Regions from separate parts of the Pseudomonas sp. MH9.3 genome, predicted to be linked through region 2. Evidence: predicted binding sites of a transcription regulator. Region 2 holds the regulator's gene; the other holds the start of a gene.
What was found. The regulator FliA, encoded in region 2, starts transcription of late flagellar genes. The targets are predictions, from matches to a motif close to CTAAAGTTTNNNNNNNNNNNGCCGNTAA.
Positions count from the first base shown of each region.

Region 1: a site for FliA is predicted at 5,705-5,732, ahead of RHM60_RS05905 (methyl-accepting chemotaxis protein). Genes of this name have one in related genera too.

Region 1 is NZ_CP133785.1:1,438,168-1,448,231, forward strand. It holds gene RHM60_RS05880 (CoA-acylating methylmalonate-semialdehyde dehydrogenase) at 1-1,069, opposite strand, end outside; gene RHM60_RS05885 (LysR family transcriptional regulator) at 1,180-2,142, shown strand; gene RHM60_RS05890 (hypothetical protein) at 2,357-2,542, opposite strand; gene RHM60_RS05895 (hypothetical protein) at 2,737-2,871, shown strand; gene RHM60_RS05900 (Hsp20 family protein) at 2,966-3,424, opposite strand; gene RHM60_RS05905 (methyl-accepting chemotaxis protein) at 3,612-5,573, opposite strand; tRNA gene RHM60_RS05910 (tRNA-Ser) at 5,837-5,927, opposite strand; gene RHM60_RS05915 (Bax inhibitor-1/YccA family protein) at 6,080-6,751, shown strand; gene murB (UDP-N-acetylmuramate dehydrogenase) at 6,822-7,841, opposite strand; gene RHM60_RS05925 (low molecular weight protein-tyrosine-phosphatase) at 7,838-8,302, opposite strand; gene kdsB (3-deoxy-manno-octulosonate cytidylyltransferase) at 8,302-9,066, opposite strand; gene RHM60_RS05935 (Trm112 family protein) at 9,063-9,248, opposite strand; gene lpxK (tetraacyldisaccharide 4'-kinase) at 9,273-10,064, opposite strand, start outside.
Region 2 is NZ_CP133785.1:1,877,219-1,887,282, forward strand. It holds gene RHM60_RS07945 (ParA family protein) at 1-777, opposite strand, end outside; gene motD (flagellar motor protein MotD) at 829-1,716, opposite strand; gene RHM60_RS07955 (flagellar motor protein) at 1,732-2,472, opposite strand; gene RHM60_RS07960 (protein-glutamate methylesterase/protein-glutamine glutaminase) at 2,472-3,605, opposite strand; gene RHM60_RS07965 (chemotaxis protein CheA) at 3,655-5,898, opposite strand; gene RHM60_RS07970 (protein phosphatase CheZ) at 5,910-6,698, opposite strand; gene RHM60_RS07975 (chemotaxis response regulator CheY) at 6,717-7,091, opposite strand; gene fliA (RNA polymerase sigma factor FliA) at 7,259-7,999, opposite strand; gene fleN (flagellar synthesis regulator FleN) at 7,996-8,829, opposite strand; gene flhF (flagellar biosynthesis protein FlhF) at 8,935-10,064, opposite strand, start outside.

The DNA.
Region 1 (10,064 bases), 440 kb from region 2:
CGGAGGGCACGTAATCACGGCCGTCGAGCAGCAACTGGGCGCCGGCCTGCACGCCCTGTTCGATGTAGCCACTGATGCGCTGCAGCGCCGCACGGGAAACAATCGGGCCCATTTCGGCCTTCAGGTCGCGGCCATCGGTGATGCGCAACTGCCTGGCTCGTTCGGTCAGCGCGGCGATGACTTTATCGCCCACATCGCCCACCAGCACCGCCACGGAGATGGCCATGCAGCGCTCGCCGGCACTGCCGTAGGCGGCGCCCATCAAGGCGTCGACGGTTTTTTCGATATCGGCGTCGGGCATCACCACCATGTGGTTTTTCGCACCGCCCAGGCCCTGCACGCGCTTGCCGTTGCGCGCGCCGGTTTCGTAGATGTAGTGGGCAATCGGCGTCGAGCCGACAAAACTCAGGGCCTTGACGTCCGGGTGTTCAAGCAGTGCATCCACCGCTTCCTTGTCGCCCTGCACCACGTTGAATACGCCCTGGGGCAAGCCGGCTTCGCGCAGCAGTTCAGCCATGAACAGCGAGGCGCTCGGGTCGGTAGGGCTGGGTTTGAGGATGAAGGTGTTGCCGGCGGCGATGGCGATCGGGTACATCCACATCGGCACCATCACCGGGAAATTGAACGGCGTCACGCCCGCCACCACGCCCAGGGGCTGGCGCAGGGTCCAGTTGTCCATGCCACGGGAGACCTGGTCGGAGTGCTCGCCCTTGAGCAGGTTGGGGATGCCGCAGGCGAATTCGAGAATATCGATGCCACGGTCGACTTCGCCCTGGGCATCGGTGAACACCTTGCCGTGTTCGGCGACGATGATGCTTGCCAGTTCGTCCTTGCGCTCACGCAGCAGATGCAGGTACTGAAACAACACGCGGGCGCGGCGGATCGGCGGCGTGTCGGCCCAGTCGGCAAACGCAGCCTGGGCGGCGGCCACCGCTTCGCCCACGGTGTCGCGGCTGGCCAGGGCGACGCGGCCGGTTACTTCACCGGTGGCGGGGTTGTACACGTCCTGATAGCGATCATCGCGGCTGACGCGCTGGTCGTTGATGTAATGCTCGAGGGTGATGGTCATGGCAGCGGATCCCGGGTCGATTAGCGTTGGCACCTACCATAGGCTTCCGCTTTGTTTCGAACCAGAGCAGAATCCAGAACTTATTGTGCACACAGGCGAACAATAGTCCCATGGAAAAAACCGAGATCGAAGGCCTGTGGACGCACATCCACTGGCTCTCCGTGCTGGAAGAACACGGCACCTACACCGCTGCCGCTGCGCGGCTGGGCGTGAGCAAATCGGCGGTGAGCCAACGCATTTGCGAGCTGGAAGCCGCCACCGGCACCCGCCTGGTCACCCGCACCACACGCAGCGTGCGGCTCACCGACGCCGGGCGCTCACTGACCCGCGACGTGCGCAGCGCCTACGAGCACATCGCCCGCAGCTTTTCCTCGGTGCGCGACTCGGCCGGCGAAATCCGTGGCCTGGTGCGCCTCACCGCTCCGGTCGCCTTCGCGCGCCAGCAACTGGTGCCGCATCTGCCCGAATTCCTGCGTCAGCACCCACAGGTTCGCATTCAGCTGGACGTGTCCGATGCCTTAAGCTCACTCGCCGCCGAAGGCTACGACCTGGCCGTGCGCCACGGCTTCCAGGTGCCGGAAACCCACGTCGCCTGGAAACTCTGCGACACCGCCTCGGTACTGGTCGCCACCCAGGACTACCTGCACCACCACGGCGAACCCCGCGAACCCGCCGACCTCAGCGCCCACAACTGCCTCTACTATCCGCGCGGCGCCGACCAGCCCGCGTGGACCTTCGAGCGCGGCGTTAAACAGACAGAACGCATCACCGTGCCCATCGCCGGCAGCTTTTCTACCAATAACAGCGAGGCACTGCGTGACTCGGCGCTCAATCACCTGGGCATCGCCCTGCTCCCGGATTTCAGCGCCCACGCGGCGCTGGCCAATGGCACGCTCAAGCAAGTGCTCAAGGGCTGGCGCTTGAAGGGTGCGTTTGCCGATGAGATCTACTTGATTCGGCCGTATTCGCCCCATGTGCCAAAGGCAGTGAGTGCGCTGGTGGGGTTTCTGAAGGACAAGCTGTCGGCAGGCTTCGGTTCTGGCGCGCGGCAGGTCGCGACGGGAGCGGGCTGAACATTTTTTTGAAAATGCTGCAATGCGTAGGACATTTCACACAGTTTTCACAGGCGCACGCTTAAGCTCCACTCAGCTCCTAAGTGAACACCTTTAAGCCCGCGCCCCCATCGTGGGCTTTTCTTTGTCTGGCGCAAAAGGCATTGCGCGCAGTGCCTGCCCTGAATGCAAAAAGCCCGGCTCAATGGCCGGGCTTTTTGTTATGGAGCGGTCCTCAGTTGTCAGGATGCTCACTCGCCACCGAATCCGCAGCGTCCACGTCAGACATGTCTTCCTCGTCATCAGCCGGCAACGACTGCTCCGGCGCGTCGCGCTTGGGATCGTGACCGGTTTCGCTGTCCGTGCCTCGGGTCACGGGCTGCTGTGAAATGTTGCCTGGGGCGTTCTCGTCGATTTCCATGCTGGCTCTCCGCTTGGGCGTTCGGGATATCCGCGCTTGAACATGAGAAGCATCGTGGTCTGACAAGTGCCGTTTGATGGACGAACGGTGGCCTGTTCGGACCTCGCTCTATCGGCGGTGTAGAAAATTTGAATTAGCAGATTGTCTTCCCGGTCAAGAATTATGAACGCAGTCAATCTGACGAGGTGAGCGCAATGACTATCCAGGCAGAGACACTCGTACAACTGACCGAAGCGCTGCGCGAACGCGGCTTGAATCTGGTGTCGGATGTGCACTTTACCCGTGCACCTTATCGGCACAATCACCGCTGGATCTGCACGGTGGAGTAAGGTCACACAAAAACAAATGCCCCGACGAGTCGGGGCATTTGCTGTCAGCCGGAGTAGACCGCGTTTTCACATGGCCCGCCCGGCCCTTTTTTACTCACTGCAGGCTTACCTGACGCAGTTGCGGATCACTGTCGCTACCGATCGTGATGCGTTTGGGCTTGGCCTCTTCAGGCACCACGCGCAGCAGGTTGATGCTCAGCAATCCGTTGTTCAGCGAAGCACCGCGCACCTCGATGTGATCCGCCAGGCGGAACGACAACCGGAAGGCCCGTTGCGCAATGCCCTGGTGCAGGTAAGTCACCTCTTTCTCGCTTTCACGTTTGTCACCCACAACCGTCAAAACGCCCTTCTCGACCTGGATATCCAGATCCGCCTCAGTAAGCCCGGCGACTGCAATGACAATGCGATATTCGTCATCACCGTGCTTTTCCACGTTATGAGGCGGATAGGTGTTCGGAGCCTCGCTGCGCAGCGCAGACTCAAACAGGTCATTGAAGCGATCAAAGCCCACCGACTGACGGAACAGAGGGGCCAGGGAAAGAGTAGTAGCCATTTTAAAATCTCCTGATTAGATCCAAGTGATTTAAAGCGCGACCCTGATTCGGCGTCGCGTGAAGGGAATTTATGTGCGGGAGAGAAGATTTCAAGGGGCGGGTTTGAAATTTTTTTACGGGCTCGCTGGCCGTGGGCTGAAAATCCCGCGAAGCCTCTGGCTCGCGGGGTTTTTCCTTGGTGTTAAGTCAGTTGACCTTGAACTGCCTCACCAATCCCTGCTGATGCTCGGCCAATCGAGCAAGCTCGCGGCTGGTGGCGGCGGTTTGCTCAGCACCGGCGCTGACCTGGATCACCAGTGAGTTGATGTCGTTGACATTGCGATGAATTTCTTCGGCCACCAGGCTTTGCTCCTCGGCAGCGGACGCTACCTGGATGTTACGGTCGCTGATGGACGCAATGCCTTCGGCGATCTCATTGAGCAAGTGGCCGGCACGCACCACATTGCTCGCACCTTCCTGCGCCTTGCCAAGGGTCTCCAGCATGGAGACCGCGGCGCGGTCGGAACCCGACTGCAGGTTGGCGATCATGTTCTGGATGCTGACCGTGGAGTCCTGGGTCTTTTTCGCCAGATTGCGCACTTCATCCGCAACCACCGCAAAACCACGGCCCTGCTCCCCCGCACGCGCCGCTTCGATGGCGGCGTTCAATGCCAGCAGGTTGGTCTGCTCGGCAACGCCGCGAATCACGTCCAGCACCGAAGAGATGGAATCGCTTTCGAGTTTGAGCTCGTTGATGATCTTCGAGGTTTGTTCGGCCTGCACTTCCAGGCCCTGGATCAAGCTGATGGTGTTATCGATCTCAGTCTTGCCCTGCATCGTGCTGGCGTTGACACGCTGTGACATTTCGGCGGCGTCAGTGGTGATGCGCGCTACATCCTTGACCGTGGCGCTCATCTCGCTGATCGCGGTCACCACCTGGTCGGTACCCTGACGCTGTTGCGCCACGTTCTGGCTGGTCTGCAAGGCCACCGCCGAGGACTGCTCGGCAGCCGTGGCAACCTGCGCCGTGGCGCTGCCGATTTCGCTGACCACGCCACTTATCTGAAGCGCCATGTTGTCCAGGTTGCGTGATATTTCGCCAAACTCGTCCTTGCCGGTGTAGCGGGTGCGCACCGTCAGGTCGCGGGTGGAAAGCGATGCAAGGGTGCGGTTCACATCGGTCACTGCCAGCTTGATATTGCGGATGATCACCAACGCCAGCCACAGCAAGGCGATCAACATCACGATAACGGTCGCTATGGCCACATACAGACTGAGTTCGGCATCATCACGCTCGTGATGGGCCAGGCCAACCACGGTCTGGCCCAGCTCCGTTTCGACGCCGGCCATGAGGTCGATACGACTGGTCGAAAGGTTGAACCAGTCTTCAGGTTTGATATTGAGCGGGTTGCCCAGGGGCGTATCAAAACCAAGGCGCTGAAGGCGTGCGACTTCCAGTGATCCGGGTTGTTGCAGGACGGCATCCAGCTTGCTCTTGAAGGCTGCCGGAGCCCATCGCTGGAAGGCTTCAAAGTAGCCGGAGAACTCACCGAGGTTACGGCTGAAGCGCGACAACAATGCAGCGTCGAAGCGATTTTGATTGAACGCCAGGCCCAGCAATACGCGCTCGCGCCCCGCGCGCTCTTTCATATCGACAAATTGATTGAGCGAGCCCAACGCACGCAGAATCTGGGGGTCATCAATGCTGGCTTCCAACGAATAATTGAAGCCCACGAGGGTTTTAATCAGGTCGGTAAAAAGAGCACCGGACTCTGTGTTGTTAATCGCCAGGTTATCGACTTTCAAACGCAAGGCGGCCAGCTCACCCAGCGCGCGCAATGCCTCGTTCGGGGCTGGAATACCCTCGCTCGATTGCCCTCGCAGCGCGCCGATTGACGTGTCGGTCTCCTGGCGCAAGGCCTTGAGCTTGTCTTGCATGGACTTGCCACCGCTGCCCAGAAAAACGCCGCTGGCGCCGCGCTCGCGTTGGAGGGTTGTCACGACATTGCTGAATTTTTGTGCAGCGGTGGTGGCGGCAACTGCGCGATTCATTGACCCCAGCGTATCGCTTTTGTCCGCAATGAAAATGCCCGCAAAAGCCAGAAATCCGAGCAAAGGAAAAATCAGAATAAGCAGCAGCTTGGTACTCAAAGGAGCATTGCTAAGCATTACAAACCTCGGGACTTACAAATTTTGTCTAATAATTACCTCGGGCGCACGTTCTAGTGAAATCGACGTTTATAGGAGCCAAAGATGATCCAGTTTGAGCCCGCCATAGCCGTTTTTCTTCCGTTTACACTATCTCGGCCTGAAGCTATCGAGCTTTAGAGCTGCCGGAAAAAATGGACTGCGCGTGAACCTGGATACCTGAGGATCTTTACAAACCCCGGAAACGCAAAAGCCCCGCTTTCGCGAGGCTTTCGTGTCAATCTTGGCGGGAAACCAGGGATTCGAACCCTGGGAACGCTATTAACGTTCGCCGGTTTTCAAGACCGGTGCATTCAACCACTCTGCCAATTTCCCTTGTGCATCACGGGATTATAGTAGCCCTTCCCGTCTCAGCGGGCGCCATAATACCCGAATGAAACACACTGTCAAACTCTCGCCATCGCTTGTTACAGAGCGTCTGTTATGATCTTTGCGACTGAACGTTTCAAAACCACAGGAGTGTCGCCATGCGCGAACAGAATTACGCAGTGAATGGCAACGCCCAGGCTGAGCAGCTTGAAGTCAGCCGCGTGTTGCGCAACACCTACGGCTTGCTCGCCCTGACCCTCGCCTTCAGCGGTGTGATGGCGTTCGTGGCTCAGCAGATGCGTGTTGGCTACCCGAATATCTTTGTTGTGCTGATCGGCTTCTATGGTCTGTTCTTCCTGACCAACAAGCTGCGTGACTCGGCCTGGGGCCTGGTGTCGGCGTTTGCCCTGACCGGTTTCATGGGCTTTATCCTTGGCCCGATCCTCAACCGTTACCTGGGTATGGCCGGCGGCGCGGAAGTGGTCAGTTCGGCGTTTGCCATGACGGCGCTGGTGTTTGGTGGCTTGTCCGCCTATGTGCTGATCACCCGCAAGGACATGAGCTTCCTCGGCGGCTTCATCACCGCAGGCTTCTTCGTGTTGCTGGCGGCGGTGGTTGCGGGCATGTTCTTCCAGATCAGCGGCTTGCAACTGGCGATCAGCGCAGGTTTCGTGCTGTTCTCGTCGGTGTGCATCCTGTTCCAGACCAGCGCGATCATCCACGGCGGCGAGCGCAACTACATCATGGCGACCGTCAGCCTGTATGTGTCGATCTACAACCTGTTTATCAGCCTGTTGCAGATCTTCGGCATCATGAGCCGCGACGACTGATTCATTTTCATTGCCGCAATAAAAAATGCCCCGTATCGAAAGATACGGGGCATTTTTGTTGGCGCGGGACTCAATACTGGTTGGGTTCCATCTCCAACTCAACCTTGAAACGCTGGGCGATGTCCTGCTGGATACGCCGCGCGAGGTTGGCAATGTCCTGCCCCGTAGCACCGCCGTAGTTGACCAGCACCAACGCCTGCATGTTATGCACGCCGGCATCGCCGTCTCGAAACCCCTTCCAGCCGGCCTTGTCGATCAGCCAGCCAGCGGCGAGTTTCATCTGCCCGTCGGCCTGGGGATAGGCCACCAGGTCCGGGTACTGGCTTTTCAGCTCGGCTGCGAGTGCCTGGGAGACCAGCGGGTTTTTGAAGAAGCTGCCAGCATTGCCCAGCTCTGCCGGGTCCGGCAGTTTCTCGCGGCGAATGCTACAGATCGCACGGCTGACGTCACTCGGCGTGGCATCGGTGATGCCCTGCGCCGCCAGACGCTGCTGCACCGGGCCGTAGTCGAGTTTCAAGTGGCGGATGCGGCTCAGGGCAAAGCGCACGCGCAGGATCAGCCAGCGTCCGGTGTGCTGCTTGAACAGGCTGTCACGGTAGCCGAACTGGCACTCTTCCAGGCTGAAATCGCGCAGTTCGCCGGTTTGGCGATCCAGGGCGGTGAGGCCGGCGAATACATCCTTGATCTCCACTCCATAGGCACCAATGTTCTGCATCGGCGCTGCGCCGACAGTGCCGGGGATCAGGCTGAGGTTTTCCAGGCCGCAGAAACCATGTTCCAGGGTCCACAACACAAACGGATGCCAGGGCTCACCCGCTTCGGCCTCGATCACCACGCGGCTGCCGTCGTCCTGCAATACCCGAATGCCGCGGGTTGCCATGCGCAATACCAAAGCGCAAATGTCCTGGGTCAGCAGCAGATTGCTGCCGCCACCGATCACCAGCAACGGCAGTGCCTGCGCAGCGGCGTAAGCCAGGGCTTCACGCACATCGGCGTCGCCATGGGCCTCGGCGAACAGCTGGGCACGCACATCGATGCCGAAACTGTTGAAGGGCTTGAGCGAGACCTGCGCCTGCACCTGCAAGGTCATAACCGCCCCTTCAATTCGATCACCAATAAATCACAGGCGCGCTCGATCAGGTCCAGCACCCTGTCGAAGCCTTGTTCGCCTTCGTAGTAAGGGTCTGGCACTTCGTCCACTTCGGCATCGAAGCGGCGCAGGAACAGATCCAGCTCTGCCTTGCCCTGCCCCGACTGCATCAGCTTGAGGTGACGCAGGTTACTGTGGTCCATCGCAAGGATCAGGTCGTAGCGCGAAAAATCGGCGCGGCTGACCTGCTGGGCACGCTGGGACGACAGGTCATAACCGCGCATCAGCGCCGCACGCTGGCTGCGCTGATCCGGCGGGTTGCCGACATGCCATTCACCGGTGCCGGCGGAGGCCACGTCGACCTGCCCCGCCAGCCCCGCTTCGCGCAATTTATGGCGCAGTACGCCTTCCGCCGTGGGCGAGCGACAGATGTTGCCCAGGCAGACAAACAGAACCTCCATCAGGCCCCCAGCAGGCGACGAACGCGCTCGAGGTCTTCCTGGGTGTCGACACCGGCCGGCGGCGCTTCGAGTGCATCGCCGACATGGATGCGCACGCCATGCCACAGGGCCCGCAGTTGCTCCAGGGATTCGGTGTTTTCCAGCCAGCACGGGCCCCAACTGACGAAGTCGTGCAGGAAGCCGGCGCGGTAGGCGTAAATGCCGATGTGGCGGCGGTAAGGCACGCCTTCGGGCAACAAATCGGGGTGTTTGGCAAAGGCATCGCGCGCCCAGGGCAAGGTCGAACGACTGAACGTCAGCGCCAGGCCGTTGATGTCGCTGACCACCTTGACCACGTTCGGGTTGAACAGGGTTTCCACGTCTTCGATCGGTTCGGCCAGGGTGGCCATGCGCGCTTCGCCATGGGCGGCCAGGTTGGCGGCGACCTGATCGATCACGCTCGGCGGAATCAACGGCTCGTCACCTTGCACGTTGACCACGATGGCATCGTGCGCCAGGCCCAGTTGCGTGGCCACTTCGGCCAGGCGGTCGGTGCCGGAGTTATGGTCTTCGCGGGTCAGCACCGCCTCGGCGCCAAACCCTTGGCAGGCGGCGATGATGCGCGGGTCATCGGTGGCCACCACCACCCGCTCGGCGCTGCTTTTGCAGGCCTGTTCCCACACCAGCTGAATCATCGGCTTGCTGCCGATCAATTGCAGCGGTTTGCCCGGCAGACGGGTCGATGCATAGCGCGAGGGAATGACAACGGTAAAGGCGGTGGTCATTTATCCAGACGCTCATCGGTGGTGAGGGTGCGCGCTTCGCTTTCCAGCATCACCGGTATACCGTCGCGGATCGGGTAGGCCAGGCCCGCACCTTTGCTGATCAACTCGGTTTTGTCGGCGCTGAGCTTGAGCGGGCCTTTGCAGATCGGGCAAGCAAGGATATCGAGCAGTTTGGTGTCCATGAAGATTTCCTGGAAAGAAGCGTGTTAGGGCAAGGGACGTGCGGGCAGCAGGCGCGTCAGCTGCGTGTCGAACCAGGCGACAAACGCCGGCGACGGCAGCGCATCCACCGCAAGGTACCACCAGTCGGGCTGTGCGAAGGCGCGGCACTTCACCGCGTCCTTCTCGGTCATCACCAGCGGCAATGACGGGGTAAAACTCAAGACCTCGGCGCTGTACTGCGCATGGTCGGCAAATACATGGGGTATGGGCTGCCAGTGTAGCGTTTCAAGGGTGGTGAAGAAACGCTGCGGGTTACCGATACCGGCGACCGCATGCATGGCCTGACCCGCCTGGAAGTGGTCGACCGGCCTGCGCTCGCCGCTGTGCAGGTTGATCAGGGCGGCAGGTTGCAGGCGAAAGGCGAAACCGTCTTCACGGTCGGCCCCCGAGCCGTTATATAACAGCGCATCGACGCTTTGCAGGCGCTCCACCGGTTCGCGCAGCGGCCCGGCAGGCAGGCAACGGCGGTTGCCCAGGCCACGGGCGGCATCGATCAATACCAGTTCAAGATCACGCGCCAGGCGGTAATGCTGCAGGCCGTCGTCAGACAGAATCAGGTCCAGGGGTTCGCTTTCCAGCAAGGCTTTTACCGCACGACTGCGGTCGGGGTCGATCATCAGCGGCACGCCGCTGCGCTGCACGATCAGCAACGGCTCGTCGCCGGCCACGGCGGCACTGTGGTCGGCCTCGACGCGCCAGGGCAGCTGCGGCGGTTTGGCGCCGTAGCCACGGCTGACCACGCCCACCCGCAAACCGGCGCGGCGGCAGTGTTCGAT
Region 2 (10,064 bases):
CGCCACAAGTTGCTGCGACAACAGGTGCTTGAGCAACGCACGGTAGGCCAGCACGCCACGGCTCTTGCCGTCGAACTGCGACGGCGTGAGCCCCGCGCGGCTGGCGTCACGCAGGCGCGTGTCCACCGGGATGTAGCCGTTCCAGATCGCATCCGGGTAGCCGTCGCGCAACACGCGCAAGGTGCCGAGCGATGCCTGGGTACGCCGGTCGAACAGGGTCGGCACGATGCTGTAGGGCAACGGCTGTTTGCGCGAGCGGTTGATCATCGCCAGGGTGCTCACCATGCGCTCCAGGCCTTTGACGGCCAGGTGTTCGGTCTGCACCGGAATCACCAGCTGCTGACTGGCCGCCAGGGCGTTGACCATCAGCACACCGAGCAACGGCGGGCTGTCGATGATCGCGTAGTCGAATTCCTGCCACAGCTGCGCCAGGGTCTTGGCGATCACCAGGCCCAGGCCGCTCTGCCCCGGAGACTGTCGCTCAAGGGTGGCCAGCGCGGTACTGGACGGCAGCAGGGAAATGCTCTCGTTACTGGTGGGCAGCAGCAATTGCCCCGGCAAGTCGGCCGGCACGCTGCCCTTGTGCAGGAACAGGTCGTAGCAGCTGTGTTCCAGCGCATCCGGGTCGTAGCCGAAATAGCTGGTCATCGAGCCGTGAGGGTCCAGATCGACCACGACCACACGCTTGCCCGCCTCGGCCAGCAAGCCGGCTAACGCGATGGAGGTGGTGGTCTTGCCGACTCCACCTTTTTGATTGGCAACTGCCCAGACTCTCATTCGGTTGGTTCCTCCCGGCAGGCAATGGCGCGACCGAGACAGTGCATAAAATTAGTGAGCCGGCGACGGGGAATTGACGGAGCCCTGTCGAACCGGCGGCTTAACCGCTGGCGGTGCAGTTTGTGTGCCAGCGCGCTTCAACGCGGCATCCGGTGTTGCATTTGCAGTGCCGGTGCCCGTGAGGCTGCGGCGTACATCCAGGTTGCGTGATACCACCAGCACCACACGGCGGTTGCGCGCGCGGCCCTGCACCGTGGCATTGTTGGCCACCGGCTGGAACTCGCCATAACCCACCGATGCCAGGCGTCCGGGGTTCACACCCTGCATGGCGAGCATGCGCACGATGCTCGCCGCGCGTGCCGACGACAGCTCCCAGTTGGTCGGGTACTGCGCGGTGTTGATCGGCAGGTTGTCGGTGAAGCCTTCCACATGAATCGGGTTGTCAAACGGCTTGAGGATCGCCGCCACCTTGTCGATGATGTTGAACGCCTGATCGCTGGGGATGGCATCGGCACTGGCGAACAACAGGCTGGAGTTGAGTTCGATCTCCACCCACAGTTCATTGCCGCGCACAGTCATCTGGTTGGAGCTGATCAGGTCGCCGAACGCTGCGCTGATGTCATCCGCGATGCTTTTCAACGGGTCGCTGGTACCGCCTATGCCCGCAGCGGTCTCGTCGCTGTCGTTGACCAGCGGCTTGGCCGGGGTCACGGTCTTGGGCCGCTCGTCGCCAATGGGAATTGGCTTGAGCGCACGATCCGTGTCGTTGAACACGCCCACCAGCGCCTGGGAAAGGATTTTGTACTTGCCTTCGTTGACTGACGAGATCGAATACATCACCACGAAAAACGCGAACAGCAAGGTGATGAAGTCCGCGTAGGACACCAGCCAGCGTTCATGATTGACGTGTTCTTCAGGCTCGCGGCGACGACGGCTCACTGGCAACTCCCCCCATCAATCCATGAAGCCCTGGAGCTTCAATTCGATGGAACGCGGGTTCTCGCCCTCGGCAATCGACAGGATGCCTTCGAGCAACATTTCGCGATAACGGGACTGGCGCAGGGCAATCGACTTGAGTTTGCTCGCCACCGGCAGCAGCACCAGGTTGGCACTGGCCACACCATAAATGGTGGCGACGAACGCCACGGCAATCCCGCTGCCCAGTTGCGACGGATCGGCGAGGTTGCCCATCACGTGGATCAGGCCCATGACCGCACCGATGATGCCGATGGTCGGCGCGTAGCCGCCCATGCTTTCAAAAACTTTGGCGGCGTTGATATCGCGGCTTTCCTGGGTGTAGAAATCCACTTCCAGGATGCTGCGGATCGCCTCCGGCTCGGCGCCGTCAACCAGCAGTTGCAGACCTTTGCGTGCGTAGCTGTCGGGCTCGGCATCGGCCACGCCTTCCAGACCCAGCAAGCCTTCCTTGCGCGCAGTGAGGCTCCAGTTGACCACGCGGTCGACGCCGCCGGCCAGGTCCACACGCGGCGGAAAAATGATCCACACCAGAATCTGCATGGCGCGCTTGAACGAACTCAAGGGCGCCTGCAGCAAAGCCGCGCCCACGGTGCCGCCGATCACGATCAACGCCGCCGGGCCGTTGGCCAGGGCGCCAAGGTGGCCGCCCTCCAGGTAGTTGCCGCCAATGATTGCGACAAAGGCCAGGGTGATGCCGATGAGGCTCAACACATCCATCAGAGACAGGCCTCCACCAGATGCCGGCCAATGTCGTCCAGGCTGTAGACGGCGTCGGCGAGGTCGGCTTTGACGATGGCCATGGGCATGCCATAGATCACGCAACTGGCTTCGTCCTGGGCCCAGATGGCGCTGCCGCCCTGCTTGAGCAGGCGTGCGCCTTCACGGCCGTCGGCGCCCATGCCGGTGAGCACCACCGCCAGAACCTTGTCGCCGTAGGATTTGGCGGCGGAGCCGAAGGTGATGTCCACGCACGGTTTGTAGTTGAGGCGCTCATCGCCCGGCAGGATTTTGATCGCGCCACGCCCGTCCACCATCATCTGCTTGCCACCCGGGGCCAGCAGCGCCAGGCCAGGACGCAGGATGTCGCCATCCTCGGCTTCCTTGACGCTGATGCGGCACAGCTTGTCCAGGCGCTCGGCGAATGCCTTGGTGAACGCAGCAGGCATGTGCTGGATGAGCACGATGGGCGCCGGGAAGTTGGCCGGCAGTTGGGTCAACACCCGTTGCAGGGCCACCGGGCCGCCGGTGGAGGTGCCGATGGCGACCAGCTTGTAGGCCTTGCGCTTGGGCGCCGGTGAATGCGCATGCGCGGCGGGCGCAGGGTTACGGGCCGGTGCGGCGGATGCAGGCCGGGCCGTCGGCGCAGGTGCCGGGCGGTTGAACGAGGAACCTGCTGGGGCAACTGGTGCGGCCGCCGGTGTCGGCGCAGGTGCGCTGGACAGGCTGCGACGGTTACTGCGCGCAATGCTGTGCACCTTTTCGCACAGCATCTGCTTGACCTTCTCGGGGTTGCGCGAGATGTCTTCGAAATTCTTCGGCAAAAAATCCACCGCGCCGGCGTCCAGCGCGTCGAGGGTCACTCGGGCGCCTTCGTGGGTCAGCGAGGAGAACATCAATACCGCGGTGGGGCAGCGTTGCATGATATGGCGCACGGCCGTGATGCCGTCCATCATCGGCATCTCGTAGTCCATGGTGATCACATCCGGCTTCAACGCAATTGCCTGGTCAATCGCCTCTTTGCCGTTGGTGGCCGTGCCGACCACCTGGATGCTTGGATCGGCGGAAAGAATTTCCGAGACGCGGCGGCGGAAGAAACCCGAATCGTCCACCACCAGGACCTTGACTACCATAAACACTCCGTTAGGTGGGGCGGGCGTTACCGCCTGAGCCCCACCAAAATCAAATACGCCGTGCGGCGTAACGCTTGAGCATGCTCGGAACATCGAGAATCAGCGCGATCCGACCGTCACCGGTGATGGTCGCGCCCGACATGCCCGGGGTCCCCTGCAGCATTTTGCCCAATGGTTTGATCACCACCTCTTCCTGGCCCACCAACTGATCGACCACAAAGCCGATGCGCTGGGTGCCCACGGACAGGATCACCACGTGGCCTTCACGTTGTTCTTCATGCTTGGCCGACGCCACCAGCCAGCGCTTGAGGTAGAACAGCGGCAGGGCCTTGTCGCGCACGATCACCACTTCCTGGCCGTCGACCACGTTGGTGCGTGACAGGTCGAGGTGGAAGATCTCGTTGACGTTGACCAGCGGGAAGGCGAACGCCTGGTTGCCCAGCATCACCATCAGGGTCGGCATGATCGCCAGGGTCAGCGGCACCTTGATGACGATCTTGGAGCCCTGGCCCTTAGTCGAGTAGATGTTGATCGAGCCGTTGAGCTGGCTGATCTTGGTCTTTACCACGTCCATGCCGACGCCACGGCCCGACACGTCGGAAATCTCGGTCTTGGTCGAGAAGCCCGGAGCGAAGATCAGGTTGTAGCACTCGGTGTCGGTGAGGCGGTCGGCGGCGTCCTTGTCCATCACGCCACGCTTGACTGCGATATTGCGCAGGATTGCCGGGTCCATGCCTTTGCCGTCGTCGGTGATCGACAGCAGGATATGATCGCCCTCCTGCTCGGCCGCCAGAATCACCTTGCCGTTGCGCGACTTGCCCGCCGCTTCACGTTCTTCAGGGGTTTCTACGCCGTGGTCGACGGCGTTGCGCACCAAGTGGACCAACGGGTCGGCCAGGGCCTCGACGAGGTTCTTGTCGAGGTCGGTTTCTTCGCCCACCAGTTCCAGGTTGATTTCTTTCTTGAGCTGGCGTGCCAGGTCGCGAACCAGACGCGGGAAGCGGCCAAAGACTTTCTTGATCGGCTGCATGCGCGTTTTCATCACCGCGGTCTGCAGGTCGGCGGTGACCACGTCGAGGTTCGACACGGCCTTTTGCATGGCTTCGTCGCCACTGCTCAGGCCCAGGCGCACCAGGCGGTTACGCACCAGCACCAGTTCGCCCACCATGTTCATGATGTCGTCCAGGCGCGCGGTGTCTACCCGTACGGTGGTCTCGGCTTCGGTGGTGACCGGCTTTTCGGCCACGGCGGCAGCCGGGGCGCGTGCAGGTGCTGCGGCAGGTGCCGGTGCGGGCTTGGCGGCTGGAGCGGCTGCCGGTGCAGGTGCAGGTGCAGGTGCAGATTTGGCGGCCACAGGCGCAGCAGTCGCCGCTGCGGCCGGGGCCACTTCGGTGAACTTGCCCTTGCCGTGCAATTCGTCGAGCAACGCCTCGAATTCGTGATCGCTGATCAACCCGTCGCCGGCCGGTGCTGCGCTGGCTGCCGGAGCGGCTGGCGCGGCGGCAGGCGCCGTCGCGGCGACTTCCGGCAAGGCATCGACAGCAAAGGTGCCCTTGCCGTGCAATTGATCGAGCAAGGCTTCGAATTCGTCATCGGTGATATCGGTGCTGGCGCTCGCTGCGGCTGCGGGCGGCGCGGCGACCGGTGCCACGGCGTCGGCAGCGAACTGACCCTTGCCATGCAACTGGTCGAGCAGCGATTCGAACTCGGCGTCGGTGATGTCTTCGCTGGTTGGCGCGGCAGGTGCAGCAACCGCTGGCTGTGGCGTCTGCGGTGCTTCGGCCTCGGCCTTCACGGCGTTGAGCGAATCGAGCAACTGTTCGAACTCGCTGTCGGTGACATCCGCCTCGGGCTCAGGCTCGGCCACCGGCGCAGGTGCAGCTTGTACGGCCGGCGCCTCGGCAGCCGGCTCTGCCAGGCGCGCCAGGGCGGCCAGCAGTTCCGGAGTGGCGGCGGTGATCGGGGCACGTTCACGCACTTCGCTGAACATGCCGTTGACCGCATCCAGTGCTTCGAGAATCACGTCCATCAACTCCGAGTCGACCTGCCGTTCACCCTTGCGCAGGATGTCGAACACGTTCTCGGCGATGTGGCAGCACTCAACCAGCTCATGGAGCTGGAGGAAGCCGGCGCCCCCTTTTACAGTGTGAAAACCGCGAAAAATTGCATTGAGCAGGTTCGCATCATCCGGTCGGCTTTCCAGCTCGACCAGTTGTTCGGACAGTTGCTCTAAAATTTCGCCGGCCTCTACAAGGAAATCCTGAAGGATTTCTTCATCGGCGCCGAAGCTCATGTGGGTGCTCCTTAGAAGCCTAAACTGGATAACAGGTCATCGACATCATCCTGACCTGACACAACGTCTTCACGTTTATCGGCATGAATCTGCGGACCTTCACCCTTGGCGAGATGTTTTTGTGGATCTTTTTCCGAGAGGATCGCCGCGCGGTCATGTTCGATGCCGGCAAAACGATCGACCTGCCCGGCCATGAGCACCAGTTTGAGCAGGTTGCTTTCCACTTCGGTGACCAGTTGGGTCACGCGCTTGATCACTTGACCGGTGAGGTCCTGGTAATCCTGGGCCAGCAAAATATCGTTGAGGTTGCTCGCCACCGTGCGGTTTTCCTGTTCGCTGCGCGACAGAAAACCGTCGACCCGACGGGCCAGTTCACGAAACTCTTCAGCACCGACTTCGCGACGCATGAAGCGGCCCCAGTCGTGGCTAAGCGCTTGAGCCTCGGTGGCCATGCCATTGACCAGAGGCGTGGCGTTTTCCACCAGGTCCATGGTGCGGTTGGCCGCCGCTTCGGTCAGCTTGACCACATAGGACAGGCGTTCGGTGGCATCGGTGATCTGCGAAATTTCTTCGGCCTGGGGCATGTGCGGGTCAATCTGGAAATTGACGATCGCACTGTGCAGCTCGCGCGTGAGCTTGCCCACTTCCTGGTACAGGCCGCGGTCACGGGTCTGGTTAAGCTCATGGATCAACTGCACCGCGTCGCCGAAATGACCTTTTTCAAGGCTGTCGACCAACTGGTGAGCATGTTTTTTCAGGGTCGACTCAAAATCGCCCAATGTTGTTTCTTTATGCTCCATAGCTCCCCCGCGATGGCATTAGCCGTGGATGCGTTCGAAGATTTTTTCGATCTTCTCTTTTAGCGCCAATGCAGTGAATGGCTTGACCACGTAACCGTTTACCCCGGCCTGGGCGGCTTCGATAATCTGTTCACGCTTGGCTTCGGCGGTCACCATCAGTACAGGCAGGCTGCGCAGCTTTTCGTCGGCGCGCACATGGCGCAACAAGTCGATGCCAGTCATGCCCGGCATGTTCCAGTCGGTTACCAGAAAGTCGATGCTGCCGCTGTTGAGGATCGGAATCGCCGTAATGCCGTCGTCCGCCTCGACCGTGTTTGTGAACCCAAGGTCACGCAACAGGTTTTTTATGATCCGCCGCATCGTTGAGAAGTCATCAACGATGAGGATTTTCATGTTCTTGTCCAATTCGACCTCCAAGCAGTCTTAAACGCGCCCAGCACCTGGACGCGCCATTTCAATCAACAGGCGTTACACAAAAAGGACTGCCGGGTCCACCACGGGTCGACCCCGCGAAGGTCGTGACCCTCGCGGTATCGTCTGCAGTGTCCCCACACTGCCTGTCAGCGCGCGCGCCACTCTCCCAAACGCCCCCGCAAACGGGCTGCGCACTGGCTATGCAACTGGCTGACACGCGATTCGCTGACCCCCAGGACCTCACCGATTTCCTTGAGGTTCAGCTCTTCGTCGTAGTACAGCGCCAGGACCAGGCGCTCACGCTCCGGCAAGTTGGCAATGGCTTCCGCCAGTGCGCCCTGGAAACGTTCATCTTCCAGGTCGCGTGACGGTTCCATATGCGCACTCGCGCCGTCCTCGTGCAGCCCTTCGTGTTCGCCGTCCTGCAACAGGTCGTCGAAACTGAACAGGCGGCTGCCCAAGGTATCGTTCAAAATCCCGTAATAATCATCGAGACTCAATTGGAGTTCGGCCGCAACTTCGTGATCTTTAGCGTCGCGACCGGTTTTTGCTTCAATTGAGCGAATTGCGTCACTGACCATCCGCGTATTGCGGTGCACCGAACGCGGCGCCCAATCCCCTTTACGCACTTCATCGAGCATCGCGCCACGTATGCGAATACCCGCATACGTCTCGAAACTGGCGCCCTTGCTCGCGTCGTACTTGGTCGACACTTCGAGCAGGCCGATCATGCCGGCCTGGATCAGGTCTTCGACCTGCACACTGGCCGGAAGGCGCGCCAGCAGGTGATAGGCAATGCGCTTGACCAGCGGCGCATAGCGCTCGATCAATTCGCCCTGGCTGTCGCGTGCCGATTTTTTATAGAGGTTGTAGCCGCTGGATGTCATAGCACAGGACCCGCGCTTGTCTGATGCACCAATCGCTCGACGAAGAACTCCAGATGCCCACGCGGGTTGGCGGGCAGCGGCCAGGTATCGACCTTCTGGGCAATCGCCTTGAATGCCAGCGCACACTTGGAACGCGGGAATGCTTCGTAGACCGCACGCTGTTTTTGCACAGCCTTTCGCACGCATTCGTCGTAGGGAACTGCGCCAACGTATTGCAGGGCGACATCGAGAAAACGATCCGTGACCTTGGTCAGCTTGGCGAACAGGTTGCGCCCTTCCTGCGGGCTCTGGGCCATGTTGGCCAGCACGCGGAAGCGGTTCATGCCGTAGTCACGGTTAAGCAGTTTGATCAGGGCGTAGGCGTCGGTGATCGAAGTGGGCTCGTCGCACACCACCAGCAGCACTTCCTGCGCGGCGCGCACAAAGCTGACCACGGACTCGCCGATGCCGGCGGCGGTGTCGATCACCAGTACGTCGAGGTTGTCGCCGATATCGCTGAACGCCTGGATCAGGCCGGCATGCTGCGCCGGGCTCAGGTGCACCATGCTCTGGGTGCCGGAGGCAGCCGGCACGATGCGGATCCCGCCGGGCCCCTGCAGCAGCACATCGCGCAGCTCACAGCGCCCTTCGATCACATCGGCAAGGGTATGTTTGGGGGTCAGCCCCAGCAGAACGTCCACGTTCGCCAGGCCCAGGTCAGCGTCCAGCAGCATGACGCGACGGCCAAGCTCTGCCAGGGCCAGGGACAAATTCACTGACACGTTAGTTTTCCCGACGCCACCTTTGCCGCCGGTCACCGCGATCACCTGTACGGGATGCATGCTGCCCATTTTATTTCTTTACCTTGTCTTGCTTAGACGCAGGCTACATGGCTTGGCCGCTTGAATCGCTTGCAGACCATCGATGTAGGTACATTTCACGGTGTTCATCCTGCCTCAACCGACCCGTTTTGCCGGGTTGTGGTAAAGGTCGGCGAACATATCAGCCATCGCTTCCTCGCTAGGCTCGTCTTGCATTTGCACACTCACGGCACGGCTGACCAACTGATGACGACGCGGCAGATGCAGATCATCCGGGATTCGCGGGCCGTCGGTCAGGTAGGCGACCGGTAATTCATGACTGATTGCCAGGCTCAGTACTTCGCCCAGGCTCGCGGTTTCGTCGAGCTTGGTGAGGATGCAGCCGGCCAGACCGCAGCGCTTGTAACTGTGATACGCAGCGGTAAGAACCTGTTTCTGGCTGGTGGTTGCAAGCACCAGGTAATTTTTCGACTTGATCCCACGGCCGGCCAGGCTTTCCAGCTGCATGCGCAACGCCGGATCGCTGGCTTGCAGGCCGGCGGTGTCGATCAGCACCACGCGCTTGCGCAGCAGCGGGTCGAGGGCGTTGGCCAGGGACTGGCCCGGGTCGACGTGGGTCACCGGCACATTGAGAATGCGGCCGAGGGTCTTGAGCTGTTCCTGGGCGCCAATGCGGTAGCTGTCCATGCTCACCAGCGCGATGTTGTTGGCGCCGTACTTGAGCACGTAACGGGCGGCCAGCTTGGCCAGGGTGGTGGTTTTGCCCATGCCGGCAGGGCCGACCATGGCGATCACACCGCCCTCTTCGAGGGGTTCGATTTCCGGGGTGGCGATCATCCGCGCCAGGTGCGCCAACAGCATGCGCCAGGCCTGACGGGGCTCCTCGATGTTGCCGGTCAGCGCCAGCAGGTCGCGCGACAGCGGGCCGGACAGGCCGATGCGTTGCAGGCGACGCCACAGGTTGGCCTGTTGCGGCTTGCTGCCTTGCAACTGGTTCCAGGCCAGCGAGCCCAGTTGTACTTCGAGCAGTTCGCGCAGGCCGTTGAGTTCAAAGCGCATCGAATCGAAGACGCGCTGGTCGACGGCGGCAGCCGGGGCCGGTGCGGCAGGACGCGGCGGCTCAACGAAAGTCGGCTCCACCAGCGGCTCGGCAGCAGTCAGCGGCAGGCCGGCGAACAGCTGGCGATTGGTGGTGGTGTCGCTGTCGCCGCGCATGCTCAGCTCGGCCTGGGCCGACACAATGCGCGAGGCGGTTTTGCGCAGCT